2 regions of the Leifsonia sp. NPDC058230 genome follow, and region 2 is predicted to be linked to the other one. Evidence: predicted binding sites of a transcription regulator. Region 2 holds the regulator's gene; the other holds the start of a gene.
What was found. The regulator LexA, encoded in region 2, represses DNA repair genes until DNA is damaged. The targets are predictions, from matches to a motif close to TCGAACANNTGTTCGA.
Positions count from the first base shown of each region.

Region 1 (7,212 bases), on a different contig from region 2:
CGAGCGGGTTGGTGGAGATCGCCAGGAAGGGGGCCTGCAATGCCGCTGTCGCTCCGAGGATCAGTGCGGCGAGCCCGGCCACAGCGATGACCTCGGGGATCGGGCGGTAGAGGGCCATCGCGGTGACGAGCATGGCGACGACGACCTGCCCCCAATCGTCCTGGATGCGCTGGTTGCTCCCCCACATCGCCGTCGAGAATAGGGATGCCGCGACAACGCAGGCGCCGATGATGGACACGTGCGACCAGAACCCGAACGGCGCCCGAGCGGGGTGGGTGCGGACCGCGAACACCGCTCCCGCCAGCGCGAGCACTCCGACGGCGATCCACGCGAGCACCGGGTCGTGCAGCTGGCCCCCATGGGTGACCGTCGAGTAGACCGCATACGCGACGGCGACGACGCCGAGGATCGGCACGAGCGCCCACGCGGATTGCACACCGAGCGGGTCCAGCCGCTGCGGAGTGCGTTCCAACGGCACCGATCGCCGGCGGACGATCGCCGCCTCACCCAGAACGGTCACGATGGAGCCACCTCATCGTCGTCGCCGGTGGGGACGACCATCATCACCGTGGTTCCCACATCCGGGCTGGAGTAGACCGTGACGGTGCCGCCCACCCGCTCGATGCGATCGTGGACGGACTGACGCAACCCGAGCCGGTCGGGCGAGGTCGATGAGGGCACGAAGCCACGTCCGCTGTCGACGACCATGACCGAGACGGCATCCCGCGACGAGGAGACCGCGACTTCAGCCGTCGGGCTTCCGGAATGGCGCAGTACGTTGACCAGACACTGCCGGGCGGCCAGCCCGATCGCCCGGCGCCGCTCGGGGCTCAGCAGGGAGAGCGCATCGCGGTCACCCGAGATGTCGACGGACAGCCCCTCGTCGCGGGCGAGTTCGATCGCGTTGTGGAGCTCGCTGTCGAACCAGTCATCGCTGGACAGGCTCGCCAGCGGTGCGGACGAGAGAGCGAACTCGGCCGGAACGGGGAGATGCAGGATCATGGGGACGGCGGGCGGGCGAGTGGGCGCGGCGGAGGAGGTGCTGACCGGGTCGCGGGGATCGCCGGGGTCACCGGGATCGCGGCCCAAGGTGCGAAGATCGGCTTCGAGCCGGTCTCGGAGTTTGGACGGCAGCGGGCCGGGGTCGGCGTTGGCCACAGCCAGGAGTTCGCTCAGCACAGTGTCGTGGAGTTCAGCCGTCGCGTCGGCGATCAGGTCGCGACGCAGCTCGATGAGGCGTGAATCCCGCACGGCCCGGTGGATCGCCGACTGCGGCCGACTCCGCCCGGTGCGGGTGAGACTGTCGAAGGTGAGCACGCCGACGAGCAGCAGGTAGGCGCCGAGCGAGATGGCGTCGGTTCGGAACCCGCGACCCGCGGTGGTCGCGGCGACGAAGACGGCCGCCTCCGCGAGTGCGAACCCGAGGGTCGCCCAGAGGATGCCGACGAGCGCTCCCGTTCCAGTGCCGCCCACCAGGGTCATCGCCACGATCGGCAACGCCACGACGAACAGATTCGTATCACGGTACGAGCTGTTCTCGTTGAGGATGGTCAGCGCGTAGAAGTAGGTGCAGACGGTTCCCACCGCGAGGTAGGCGACGGTGAGCGTCACGGTGCGACGGCGGGTCAGCAGCACGAGGAGCCCGATCATCGGCGCGAGCACCAGCACCATCAGCCACGCGTACGGGTTGCTGGTTCCCACAGCGGACACCGCAACGTTGACGAGAGCCGAGCCGAGACAGACCAGCGCCGCCCAGCAGGCCGCCGTCGCCAGTGCACGCGAGTTCGCGGCGCGAGACAGGTGGCTCGGCAGACCGAGTGACATGCGCACTCCCGTCGGCGGTTGTGGTCGGCGTGGTCACGCCTGCCCGATTCCGCCGGGCGCTCGCCCGCCTTTCGCCGGATGCGGCGTCCCTCGCGATTATGGCACTGAACCGCCGACGCGTGTACCCCGAATTGTGGGCACGTGTACCCCGCTCAGAAGAGTGTCGGCTGCACGCCCAGCATCGTCACGCCGATCGCATCGCCCTGCACCTCCTCCGCCGCGAAGGCCGGCCCCGCCTGTCGCGGTGCTGCCGTGGTGCCGCCCGCCCCGACGATGCGACGCTCCCCCTCGCCGTCGCGCAGCATCCCGAGAGCCGTCGATCGCACTCCCCCGGTCAGCGGATCTTCCCGGCCGTGCTCGAGGCCGTGTGCTCGGATGAGCGGCTTGATCTTCGCCGCAAGCCACTGACGGTATTCTTTCGGCGCGTGCGCGCCTCGCCCGTACATTCGGCGGTACACCGGCAACAGCTGTGGATGCTCGCGCTCGAGCCAGAGGTAGTACCACTCCTTCACACCGGGCTTGAGATGCAGCGCGGTGTACAGCACCGACGTCGCTCCCGCCTCTCGCGCCTGACGCAGGGCTTCGTCGAGGTGCGCCCTGGTGTCGGTGAGATAGGGCAGGATCGGCATGAGGAACACCGAGCAGTCGAGCCCGTGGTCGCGCACGGCTGTGACGGTCGCCAGCCGCGCCTTGGTCGACGGGGTTCCCGGTTCCACGGACTGCTGCAACTCGTCGTCGTAGACCGCGATCGACATGGCGATGTCGACGGGAACGTGCCGGGCGGCATCCGAGAGCTTGCCGAGATCACGCCGCAGCAGGGTCCCCTTGGTCAGGATGCTGAACGGCGTGCCCGTCTCGGCGAGCGCGTCGATGATCCCCGGCATCAGCGCGTATCGCCCCTCCGCCCGCTGGTACGGGTCGGTGTTGGTGCCGAGCGCGACCGGATGGTGCCCCCAGCTCGGCTTCATCAACTCCTTGCGCAGGACTTCGGCCACGTTGACCTTCACGATGATCTCGTTGTCGAAGTCCTTGCCGCCGTCGAGCTCGAGATAGGCGTGCGTCGGACGGGCGAAACAGTAGACGCACGCGTGCGAGCATCCCCGGTAGGGATTGATCGTCCAGCCGAACGGCATCGCTCCCCCGCCGCCCGGAATCTTGTTCAGCGCCGACTTGGCGAGCACTTCGTGGAAGGTGATCCCCGCGAACTCCGGGGTGCGGACCGACCGCACGAGATTGTTGAGGCGCGCGAGCCCGGGCAGGGTGGACGGTTCCTCGGTCGTGAGTTCTTGCCCGCTCCATCTCATGTCTCTATTCGAACATACGTTCGAATGTCCGTCAACCCGCCGCCCGCCCGTCCGCCCGTCCGCCCAGCCCACATCCAGCCCGCGAGTCCGCGAATACTCTGCGTACTCGAGCGTTTTCGCCCGAATTTCTGAGGACTCGAGGGCTACTTTGTGCGGGCTCGGGGGCGGGAGCGGGGCGGGAGCGGGGGCGGGCGGGGCGGGGCGCCCGCTCCGCCCCGCGGGTCACGCGACGAGGCGGCCGGCGGCCATCGCTACGCGCTCGCCGGCCCAGTTGGCCCGCAGCCAGCGGTCATGGCTCGCCACCACGACCGCGCCCGGATACCCGCCGAGGGCGTCCTCCAGCTCCGTCGCCAGCGACAGCGAGAGGTGGTTGGTCGGCTCGTCGAGCAGGAACACGTGCGGCGGCTTCGCCAGGATGAGCGCCAGCGCCAACCGCCGCTGCTGACCGATCGAGAGGCGGCCGACCGGACGGTCGACGTCTCTCGGGGCGATCAAGCCGAGCCCGGTGAGGGGCACGCTCTCGGCCCGCCGCCCGCCCAGCGCCTGCTCGTAGATGCGGCGAGGGCTCATCGTCGGATCGGCGAAGCGCACATCCTGCTCCAGGAGTCCGACACGCAGGCCCTTGCGGCGCGTGATCGCACCGCTGTCGAGCGCCAGGCCACCGGCGAGCGCCGTCAACAGGGTCGACTTGCCCGCACCGTTGTGACCGGTGATCAGGATGCGCGACTGGGGCTCCACCCGGAACGCCGAGACGTCCAGGCGGTCCGCGATGCGCGCATCCGTCGCCTGCAGCAGCAGCCCGGTCTCCTCGCCGAGCGCTTGTGAGCCGCTGGGGATGCCGGCGAAGCTGAGGATCGCCGGGGGCTTGCGCACCTGATTCTCCTTCAGCTCGTCCAGGCGCCCGGAGGCGTTCTTGATGCGACGGCTGATCTGCCGGTCGAGCGCGTTGCCTTTCACCGACTTGACGAATTTGTCGTTGTCACGCACCTTGCCCGACCAGGCGATACCGCGCGCGGTCACGTCGACCGCGAACTTCAGCGCCTTCAACTCGTCCTGCTCGTCGGCGAACTGCTTCTCCCAGCGGGCGCGCTCCTCCTCCTTTGCTGCGAGGTAGGCGCTGTAGTTACCGCCGAACACGGTCGTTCCCGAGCGCGCAGGGTCGAGGTCGAGCAGCCCGGTCGCGACCGCGTCGAGGAAGGCACGATCGTGACTGGCGAATACGACCGGCCCCCGCCAGGCGACGAGCTGCTTCTCGAGGAAGGCGGCTGCGGCGTCGTCGAGGTGGTTGGTCGGCTCGTCGAGGAGCAGCGCATCCGGCCTCTCGAGGAGCAGCGCTGCCAGGGCGAACCGGCTGCGCTGACCGCCGGAGATCTCGGCGAGCGTGCGATCGAGCGCGAGGTGCCCGACCCCGAGACCGTCGAGAAGCTCGTCGCGACGAGCGTCGACGCTCCAGACGTCGGCACGCTCGGCAGCGTCGAGGGCAGCAGCGTATGCGGCGGCCGCATTCGGGTCGTCCCCGGAGAGTTCGGCGGCCGAGCGTTCGAGGGCGCGCTCGATCGACCGGACCTCGGCGAGGGCGGACTCGATCACCGAACCGACGGTGTCCGACGGGTCGGCGCGCACCTCCTGCCAGAGGATGCCCGTGCGCAGCGGCCGCGTGAGAACCCCGGAGTCGGGCGACTCCGCACCGGCGAGGATGCGCAGCAGCGTCGACTTCCCGACCCCGTTCTCGCCGATCAGGCCGAGGCGTGCGCCCGGCGCGATGGTGAGGGAGACGTCGGTCAGCACACGGCGGTCGCCGTAGCTCTGCGAGATCCCGTCGGCCTTGAGGTACGCGGCGACGGATGCGGTGAGTGGGGTTGTGGATGCGTGGGTCAAGAGAACCGCCTTTCGAGCGCTCCGAAGAGCCGGTTCCCGCGCGGGCATGCCCATCGACAGTCAGCGCCGGAGCACCCGAACCGCTATGTCGACGGCGTCAACGAGTGCACTGAGCCTCGGACGCGGGACGAAAGGAGATTCCTACTTCATAGCGCTGATGACGATAGCAGCCGTCGCGCACAGAAGTCCAGGGGCCTGGCGAACTGTCAGGGTCAGACAGCGATCTTCAGCGCTTCCGCCGTCGACGTGATCACACGCTCGGCCTCCTCAGGCCGGTCGTTGAGGGTGGTGCCGATCGTCGGGATGAGCGATGCGAGCGTCGGCTCCCAGCTCTTGTAGCGATCCGGGAAGCAGCGTGCGAGGACGTCGAGCATGATCGGGACGGCTGTCGAGGCCCCCGGGGATGCGCCGAGCAGGCCGGCGATGCTGCCGTCTTCCGAGGCGATGACCTCGGTGCCGAACTGGAGCACGCCGCCCTTCTTCGCATCCTTCTTCATCACCTGCACGCGCTGGCCGGCGGTGATCAGCTCCCAGTCCTCGCTCTTCGCAGTGGGCATGAACTCCTGCAGTGCCTTGACCTTCTTCGCCCGGTTGGCGAGCAGCTCGCCGACGAGGTACTTGATCAGGTCGAAGTTGTCCTTCGCGACCGCCAGCATGGGGATGAGGTTCTTGGGCCGGATCGATCCGGGCAGGTCCCACCACGTTCCGGTCTTCAGGAACTTGGGGCTGAATCCCGCATACGGGCCGAACAGCAGGGAGGCTTCGCCGTCGACCACGCGCGTGTCGAGGTGCGGCACCGACATGGGCGGAGCACCGACGGCCGCCTTGCCGTAGACCTTGGCGTGGTGCTGAGCGACGATCTTCGGGTCGCTGGTGCGCAGGAACTGACCCGAGATCGGGAAGCCGCCGAATCCGTCGATCTCGGGGATGCCCGACTTCTGCAGCAGGTGCAGCGCGCCACCGCCGGCGCCGACGAAGACGAAGCGCGCCGTGACCTCGTGCGGAGTGTGGCCGACCTGGTGGAGGACCTTGATGCGCCAGAGCCCGTCCTTGGTGCGCTTGATCCCGCGCACCTTGTGATTGAGCGCGATGCTGGCGCCGCGCGACTGCAGGTTGTCGACGAGCGCACGGGTAAGCGCCCCGAAGTCCACGTCCGTTCCCGCTGGAACGCGCGTGGCCGCGATGCGCTGCTTTGGATTGCGCTTCTTGGTGAGCAGGGGAGTCCACTCGGCGAGCACAGCCGGGTCTTCGGTGTATTCCATGCCCTCGAAGAGCGGCTGGTCTTTGAGCGCCTCATAGCGCTTGCGGAGGTAGCGCACGTTGTCGCGGCCGTGCACGAAGGTCATGTGGGGCGCGGTGTTGATGAAGGTCGACGGCTCGGGGAGGTCGCCCGCTTCGACCAGGCTGGCCCAGAACTGACGGCTGAGCTGGAACTGCTCGTTGATGCTGATCGCCTTGGCCGGGTCGACGGATCCGTCGGGCGCCTCGGGCATGTAGTTGAGCTCGCAGAGGGCGGCGTGACCGGTTCCGGCGTTGTTCCACGGGTTCGAGCTCTCCTGGGCCACGTCGCCGAGGCTCTCGTAGAGGCGGATGCTCCAGTCGGGCTGAACGCGCTGGATGAGGGCTCCGAGCGTGGCGCTCATGATGCCGCCGCCGATCAAGACGACGTCGATGGGAGAATTACTCACCCGACAATCCTACGGTGCGCCGGCTGGGCGTCCGGCCGAAGCGGCGCGCGCATCCGGGTGACTGCGGCCGATGTCTCAGCGGACTCGCTCGTAGATCGCCACGAATCGTTCGACCGGGAACGCCGCGACCGTCGACGCGATCAGCGGGAGGTCGACGTCGTCGAGGGTCTTGAACCGCAGACAGCTCTTGCCCATGTCGAGCCTGCGTCCGCCTCGCGCCCAGGACTCGCGGAACGCCTTGTCGTCGGCGGAATCGCTGTAGAGCGCCATCAGGTACAGCGAGTTGTAGTTCTTGTTCGCCGCCAGACTCACGTAGGCCAGCGGCTGCTTGTTGTATGTGTTCGGGTAGCGGTCGAGCGGGATGACCCATCCGGGCATCCCCCACTGCACTCCGAGCCGGTAGCCATCTGGCATGGCGGCCGCGACGGTGTCGAACACCGGCTCGAGCACGGCGCGTCTCTCCGGAGCGAGGCCGTCGAAGTACTCCGCGACCTCAGGGGGCATCGCTGGGGCTGTCA
Region 1 covers NZ_JBHVWM010000001.1:1,077,201-1,084,412, reverse strand. The annotation lists gene ACFVV0_RS05440 (hypothetical protein) at 1-520, opposite strand, end outside; gene ACFVV0_RS05435 (sensor histidine kinase) at 517-1,824, opposite strand; gene ACFVV0_RS05430 (Rv2578c family radical SAM protein) at 1,977-3,128, opposite strand; gene ACFVV0_RS05425 (ABC-F family ATP-binding cassette domain-containing protein) at 3,351-5,006, opposite strand; gene ACFVV0_RS05420 (malate:quinone oxidoreductase) at 5,219-6,694, opposite strand; gene ACFVV0_RS05415 (DUF1801 domain-containing protein) at 6,770-7,212, opposite strand, start outside.
Region 1: a site for LexA is predicted at 3,137-3,152, ahead of ACFVV0_RS05430 (Rv2578c family radical SAM protein). Genes of this name have one in related genera too.

Region 2 (7,212 bases):
GCCGGCATCGTGGCGGCACTCGGCGCAGACACCGTGATCGCGGACACCGAACTGGCTCCCAGCCAGCGCCGTGCCCTCGAAGACGTGGTGCGCGTCAAGGTGATCGACCGCACGGCGGTCATCCTCGACATCTTCAGCCAGCACGCCAAGAGCCGAGAAGGCAAGGCTCAGGTCGAGCTCGCGCAGCTCGAGTACCTCCTGCCGCGTCTGCGCGGCTGGGGCGAGTCGATGTCCCGGCAGGCCGGTGGTCAGGTCGGTGGCGCGGGAGCCGGCATGGGATCCCGTGGACCCGGTGAGACGAAGATCGAGCTGGACCGGCGGCGCATCCACACGCGCATGGCGAAGCTGCGCAAGCAGATCACCGGGTTCAAGCCGGCGCGAGAGGCGAAGCGGGCAAACCGACGCCGCAACTCGGTGCCGTCGGTCGCGATCGCCGGTTACACGAACGCGGGCAAGTCGAGCCTGCTCAACCGCATCACCAAGGCGGGCGTGCTTGTCGAGAACGCACTGTTCGCGACTCTCGACTCCACGGTGCGCAAGTCGATCACGGCGGACGGCCGCCTGTACACGCTCGCCGACACGGTCGGGTTCGTGCGCAATCTGCCGCACCAGCTGGTCGAGGCGTTCCGCTCGACGCTGGAAGAGGTCGCCGACTCGGATGTGATCGTGCACGTCGTCGACGGATCCCACCCCGACCCCGCGAGCCAGCTCGCGACGGTGCGGGATGTGATCGGCGAGGTCGGTGCTCGCGAGCTGCCGGAGATCGTCGTCTTCAACAAGGCCGACCTGATCTCCCCGGACGACCGGCTCGTGCTGCGCGGGCTCGAGCCGGGAGCGATCTTCGCCTCGGCCCGGACGGGCGAGGGCATCGACGAGGTGCTCGCCGCGATCGCCCGGCTCCTGCCGGACACGTCGATCGAGATCGAACTGGTCGTTCCGTACGACCGCGGTGATCTCATATCCGCGCTGCACGAGCGGGGCCGGGTGCTGTCGACCGAGTACGTCGAGGACGGCACGCGCGTCACGGCGCGCATCCAGCCCGAGTTCGAGTCGGTGTTCGAAGCGTTCGCGGTCGTGCCCGCGAACTGAATTCCGATCTCCGCCTGAAGGCCGGACGGAACATCCTGTGTCGATTGATGACATGCGCTGTTCCGTCCGGCCTTCTTCGTTGCTAGATTTGCCATTCAACCGAAGCGGGCGACCGACTCGGTGGTGCGACAGCCGAGCCCGGCAACCGCCCGCGACAACTCCGATACCGGGGTTGTACGACCCTGACCGGGACGAGCGCGGCCGAGAGAGCGGCGCTCGTCGCCTCCACCATCGAGGAAGACATGAGCTGTAGCACCGCGCGGTTCTCCTTCGAGCTGTATCCGCCCCGCAACGCGGCGACTGCCGCGGCACTGCCGGCGACGATCGATCGGCTCGCGGCCGCGCATCCCGAGTTCATCTCGGTCACGTACGGGGCGAACGGATCGTCCCGCACGTCCTCCCTCGAGGTGCTCCGCTACATCCTCGACAACACCGAGGTCAGCCCGATGGCCCACCTCACCTGCGTCGGGTCGACGCACGCCGAGACCAACCGGCTGATCCGCGAGTACATGGATGCGGGCATCCGGCGCTTCCTCGCGGTTCGCGGAGACCCGCCCGCCGATGCGCCCGTCGGAGACAGCGGCCTCGGCGAGTTGCGGAGCTCGAGCGAGCTCGTGCAGCTGATCCACCGCGTTCAGGCCGAGCGCGTGCCGTACCAGGAGGTGCCGGTGCCGGGGCTGCCCGGCGCGCGCGAGGTCGACACCGGACGCGAGCGGGTGCAGATCGCCGTCGCCGCGTTTCCGAACGGCCACCCCAACTCGCGGTCGGCGAGTCAGGACATCGACACGCTGCTCGCCAAGCAGGCCGCGGGTGCGAACCTCGGCATCACCCAGCTGTTCTTCCACCCCGAGGACTACCTGAGCTTCGCGCAGCGGGCCAGGGAGGCGGGAGTGCTCTTCCCGATCCTGCCCGGCATCATGCCGGTGACGAGCCCGGCGCGGCTGAAACGGATGCTCGAACTCAGCGGCGAGGACCTTCCGAGCGAGCTCGCCATACAGCTCGAGATCGAACCGACCGAGGAGGGCCAGCGCGAGATCGGCATCACCTGGGCGACCGACTTCGCACAGCGCCTGCTCGATGGCGGTGCGCCGGGCATCCATCTGTACACGTTCAACCGGCACGAGGCCGTTCTCGCGGTCCTCGACCGGATCGGCCTGCTCCCGGAGACGACCTCCGGCGGCACGGCACCGCTCAGCACGACCACTGACAGCACCACCACCGAAAAGGAATCAGCATGACCGACACGACCACCCGACCCGGCTTTCCCACGGGCACGATCATCGGCTACCCGCGTATCGGGCGTCGGCGTGAGCTCAAGAAGGCGGTCGAGAGCTTCTGGGCCGGAGCGACCTCCGCGGACGAACTCGAGACGACCGCGGCGCAGCTGCGCGCAGCGACGCGTGAGCGCCTGGCCGATCTCGGCCTGGGTCGCACCGACGCGTCGATCCCCGAGAGCTTCAGCTACTACGACCAGGTCCTCGATGCGGCCGTGACCGTCGGCGCCATTCCGTCGCGGTTCGCCTCGCTCGCCGATGAGTCCGGCGCCATCGACCTGGCCGGCTACTTCACCATCGCCCGCGGCGAGGGGGACAACGCCCCACTCGAGATGACCAAGTGGTTCGACTCCAACTACCACTACCTCGTTCCGGAGATCGGCCCGGAGACCGACTTCCGTCTGGCCTCCGACCGGATCGTGCGCGAGTTCGAGGAGGCCTCGGCGGCCGGCTACGTCACGCGTCCGGTGATCGTCGGACCGGTCACCTTCCTTCTGCTCAGCAAGGCGAGCGACGAGGCGCCCGAGGGCTTCCATCCGCTCTCCCGGCTGGCCGACCTGCTGCCGGTCTACCAGCAGCTGCTGTCGCGCTTGGCGGCCGCCGGAGCACCGTGGGTGCAGTTCGACGAGCCGGCGCTCGTCAGCGAGAGCATCGACGAGGACCGCGCAGCGGTTCTGGATGCGGTGGCCACCGCATACGCCGCTCTCGGCTCGGTCGCCGGCCGCCCGGGTCTCTTCGTCGCTGCGCCGTACGGCAGCCTCGACGACGCCCTTCCTGTGCTCGCCGCGTCGCCGGTGGAGGCCCTGTCGCTCGACCTGGTGCGCGGATCGGTGCCGACAGGGCTCGACGCGGCCACCGCATCCGCTCTCAGTGCCAAGACGCTGGTCGGTGGTGTGATCGATGGCCACAACATCTGGCGAGGTGACCTCGAGGCGGCCTTCGGCACGCTCACGGAGCTGTTGGCGCTCAGCCCGGTGGTGACCGTCTCGACGTCGACCTCGCTGCTGCATGTCCCGCACGATGTGGACGACGAGCCCGCGCTCGGCGACCAGCTGAAGAGCTGGCTCGCCTTCGCGGACCAGAAGGTCGCGCAGGTCGCCACGCTCGCCCGTGGGCTGGAGGACGGTCACGAGGCGATTCAGGAGGAGCTGAGCGCTGCCTCTGCCGCGCTCGCCGATCGGGCATCCGCCCCGGGTGTGCGCGACGCGGCCGTGCGCGCACGGACCGCCGCGCTGACCGCCGAGGACTTCTCGCGTGGTGAGTACGCCGACCGCCTGGAGGCTCAGGATGCGGCACTCGGCCTGCCGTTCCTTCCCACGACCACCATCGGCTCCTTCCCGCAGACCGGGGACATCCGCCGCGCGCGCGCACAACTGGCGAAGAGCGTCATCAGCGAGGCGGAGTACATCGGCCTCATGCAGGCCGAGATCAAGCGCGTGGTCGAGCTGCAGGAGGAGATCGGCCTCGACGTGATCGTGCACGGCGAGCCGGAGCGCAACGACATGGTGCAGTACTTCGCCGAGAACCTCGACGGATTCGCGGTGACGCAGAACGGCTGGGTCCAGTCGTACGGCAGTCGCTGTACGCGCCCGTCGATCCTCTGGGGGGACGTCTCTCGGCCCGCGCCGATCACCGTCGACTGGTCGGTGTACACGCAGACCCTCACCGAGAAGCCGGTCAAGGGGATGCTCACGGGCCCGGTGACGATCCTGGCCTGGTCGTTCGTGCGCGACGACCAGCCGCTCGGCGACACCGCACGGCAGGTGGCACTCGCCCTCCGCGATGAGATCGCCGATCTGGAGGCCGCAGGCATCCGGGTCGTCCAGGTGGACGAGCCGGCGCTTCGCGAGCTGCTGCCGCTCAAGGATGCGGACCACGCCGAGTACCTCGACTGGTCGGTGGGCTCGTTCCGGCTCGCGACTGCCGGCGTTCGGGATGCGACGCAGATCCACACCCACCTCTGCTACTCCGAGTTCGGAGTGGTGATCGACGCGATCCGCAACCTGGATGCGGACGTCACCAGCATCGAGGCGGCGCGCTCGCGCATGGAGGTCGTCCACGACATCCAGACGTCGGGCTTCGAGCACGGAATCGGGCCGGGCGTCTACGACATCCACTCGCCGCGCGTGCCGTCTGTCGCCGAGGTGACCGAGCTGCTGGAAACGGCTCTCAGCGCGATCCCGGGCCGGCAGCTGTGGGTGAACCCGGACTGCGGTCTCAAGACGCGCGGCTACGACGAGACGGTCGCGTCCTTGAAGAACATCCTGGAGGCGACGCGCGCCGTCCGCGAGAAGTCGGGCGTGCCCGCGTAGCGGTCTTCCGTCCTGTCGCGACGACGGAGATCCGGGCGAGTCCTGCTCGGATCTCCGTCGTCACGGAGGTCTCGTCGGCGCGTCGCCCGATTCCTCCTTCGTTTGAGAGGATGAGCGCATGGTCGAGATCTCGGACGCGGACTTCGAAGCGATGGTCGGTGAGATCTACGACAGTCTTCCCGACGACATGATCGGGCCGTTGGAGAATGTGGCGATCCTGATCGAGGACCAGCCGGCCGGCGCGCGGCCACGCCTGTACGGCCTGTACAGCGGGCATCCCCTCACCGGCCGCGGCGTCTACGGGTTCGGCGAACTGCCCGACCGCATCACGCTGTACAAGAACAACCTTGCTGAGCACAGCAGGGATCGGGATGAGCTGCGCGCGCGAGTGCGCGTGACGCTCGTCCACGAGATCGGGCACTACTTCGGGCTGGATGACGCCCGGTTGCAGGAGCTCGGCTGGGCGTGAACCCGACCGAGCCGGTCGAGCCCGAACCGGCCGTTCCCCCTAGACGGCGCGGAGGACCGCGACGACTTTGCCGAGCACCTGCGCGAAGTCGCCCAGGATCGGCTCGAAGTTCGAGTTGCGGGGCAGGAGCCAGGTGTGGCCGTCGCGCTGACGGAAGACCTTCACGGTGGCCTCCTCGTCGAGCATCGCTGCGACGATGTCGCCGTTCTCCGCCGTGTTCTGTGTGCGCACGACCACCCAGTCGCCGTCGCAGATCGCCGCGTCGATCATCGACTCTCCGACCACCTTCAGCATGAACAGTTCGCCGTTGCCGACGAGCTGGCGGGGGAGCGGATAGACCTCTTCCACTTGCTGCTCGGCGGTGATCGGGACACCGGCGGCGATACGGCCGACCAGGGGCACCATCGCCGCGTCGCCGACGGGGATCTGGCTCTCGAAGTCCGTCGACTCGGACGCGGGCGACGGCACGTCGATCAGGATCTCGAGCGCGCGTGGCCGGTTCGGATCGCGGCGCAGGTAGCCGCTCAGCTCGAGCTGGTTGAGCTGGTGGGTCACGCTGGAGAGTGAGGACAGGCCGACGGCGTCACCGATCTCGCGCATGCTCGGCGGATAGCCTCGCTGGCTCACCGATCGGCTGATGACCTCGAGGATGGCGAGCTGCTTCTCGCTCAGGCTCTTGCGACGGCGGGTGCCTCCGCGTTCGCGCCCTGCCTGGTTGTCGTTCGACACTGTCGTCCCCTTCTTGACCCGCCTGGCGCATCCGGCCCGCCCGAATGTCGGTGGTGCCTGGTTGAGTGAACTCCAGACAATCGAAACTGTATCCACGATGATCAGCTAAAACAAACATATGTTCGAGCGTGTCTCGAATCTGTTCGATGTTTCGGCCGTATCGACGTGGTTGTGGTTTCGAACATTCGAAGATATATTCGGAACACAGCTTCGCATCCGGACTGCCGGCCAAGCACCGGGTGCGGAATCTTAGGAGGTCAAGACCATGAGCACAGCAACGGTCACGATGTCGCCGTTCACCCCGTCCGCGACGGCGGCAGCAGGTTCCGCGGGCGCCACGCGCCTGCGCCTTACGCGCCGGGGGCGCGTGGTCCTCACTTCTCTGGCCGCCATCCCGCTCGTGGTCGGTGCGCTGTTCTTCGCTCTCAACGGCGGAGGAGCGGTCGCGACCGGCGATCAGGTGAACGTGCAGTTCCACTACGTCACGGTCGAGTCGGGGCAGTCGCTCTGGAGCATCGCCGAGACGGTCGCACCGAGCGCCGATCCGCGCGACGTCATCGCCGATATCGTGTCGCTGAATCAGCTCGAATCCGCTGTCGTCTCACCGGGGCAGCGCATCGCGATCCCGTCGCAGTACGAGCGCTAGCCCTGCCGCAGCAGGCGTCGTCGGTCGGCCGGCTCAAGGGCTCCGCGCTCTGTCTCGGCAACTACGATGAATGGGTGACTTCTCTTTCCGATCTCCCGATCCGTGATGATCTGCGGGGCAAGACTCCGTACGGTGCGCCCCAGAAGGTCGTGCCCGTTGCTCTGAACGTGAACGAGAACACGCATCCGGTGCCCGACGATGTCGCGGCCGACATCGTCGCGCGGGTGGCGAAGGCGATCGGCGGAGTCAACCGTTACCCCGATCGAGAGTTCACCGAACTCCGCGAGAGCCTTGCCGACTACCTAGGACACGGGCTGACGGCGGAGAATCTCTGGGCGGCGAACGGGTCGAACGAGGTCATCCAGCAGATTCTGCAGGCATTCGGCGGCCCTGGCCGGAGCCTCCTCGGGTTTGCCCCGACATACTCCATGTACCCGCTTCTCGCGGCCGGCGCGGGCACCGCCTACGTGGCGGGCGAGCGAGACGCTGACTTCGAACTCTCCCCGGAGACCGCTGCAGCGGAGATCCGGCGCCTCGACCCCGACATCGTCATCCTCTGCGCTCCCAACAATCCCACGGGAACGCCCCTGTCGATCGAGACGATCGAAGCAGCCTACGACGCGGCGCGCGGAATGGTCGTGGTCGACGAGGCATACGCCGAATTCATGCCCGACGACGCTCCGTCGGCACTGA
Region 2 covers NZ_JBHVWM010000003.1:609,432-616,643, forward strand. The annotation lists gene hflX (GTPase HflX) at 1-1,089, shown strand, start outside; gene ACFVV0_RS12815 (methylenetetrahydrofolate reductase) at 1,332-2,327, shown strand; gene metE (5-methyltetrahydropteroyltriglutamate--homocysteine S-methyltransferase) at 2,324-4,675, shown strand; gene ACFVV0_RS12825 (metallopeptidase family protein) at 4,794-5,144, shown strand; gene lexA (transcriptional repressor LexA) at 5,184-5,873, opposite strand; gene ACFVV0_RS12835 (LysM peptidoglycan-binding domain-containing protein) at 6,139-6,519, shown strand; gene ACFVV0_RS12840 (histidinol-phosphate transaminase) at 6,594-7,212, shown strand, end outside.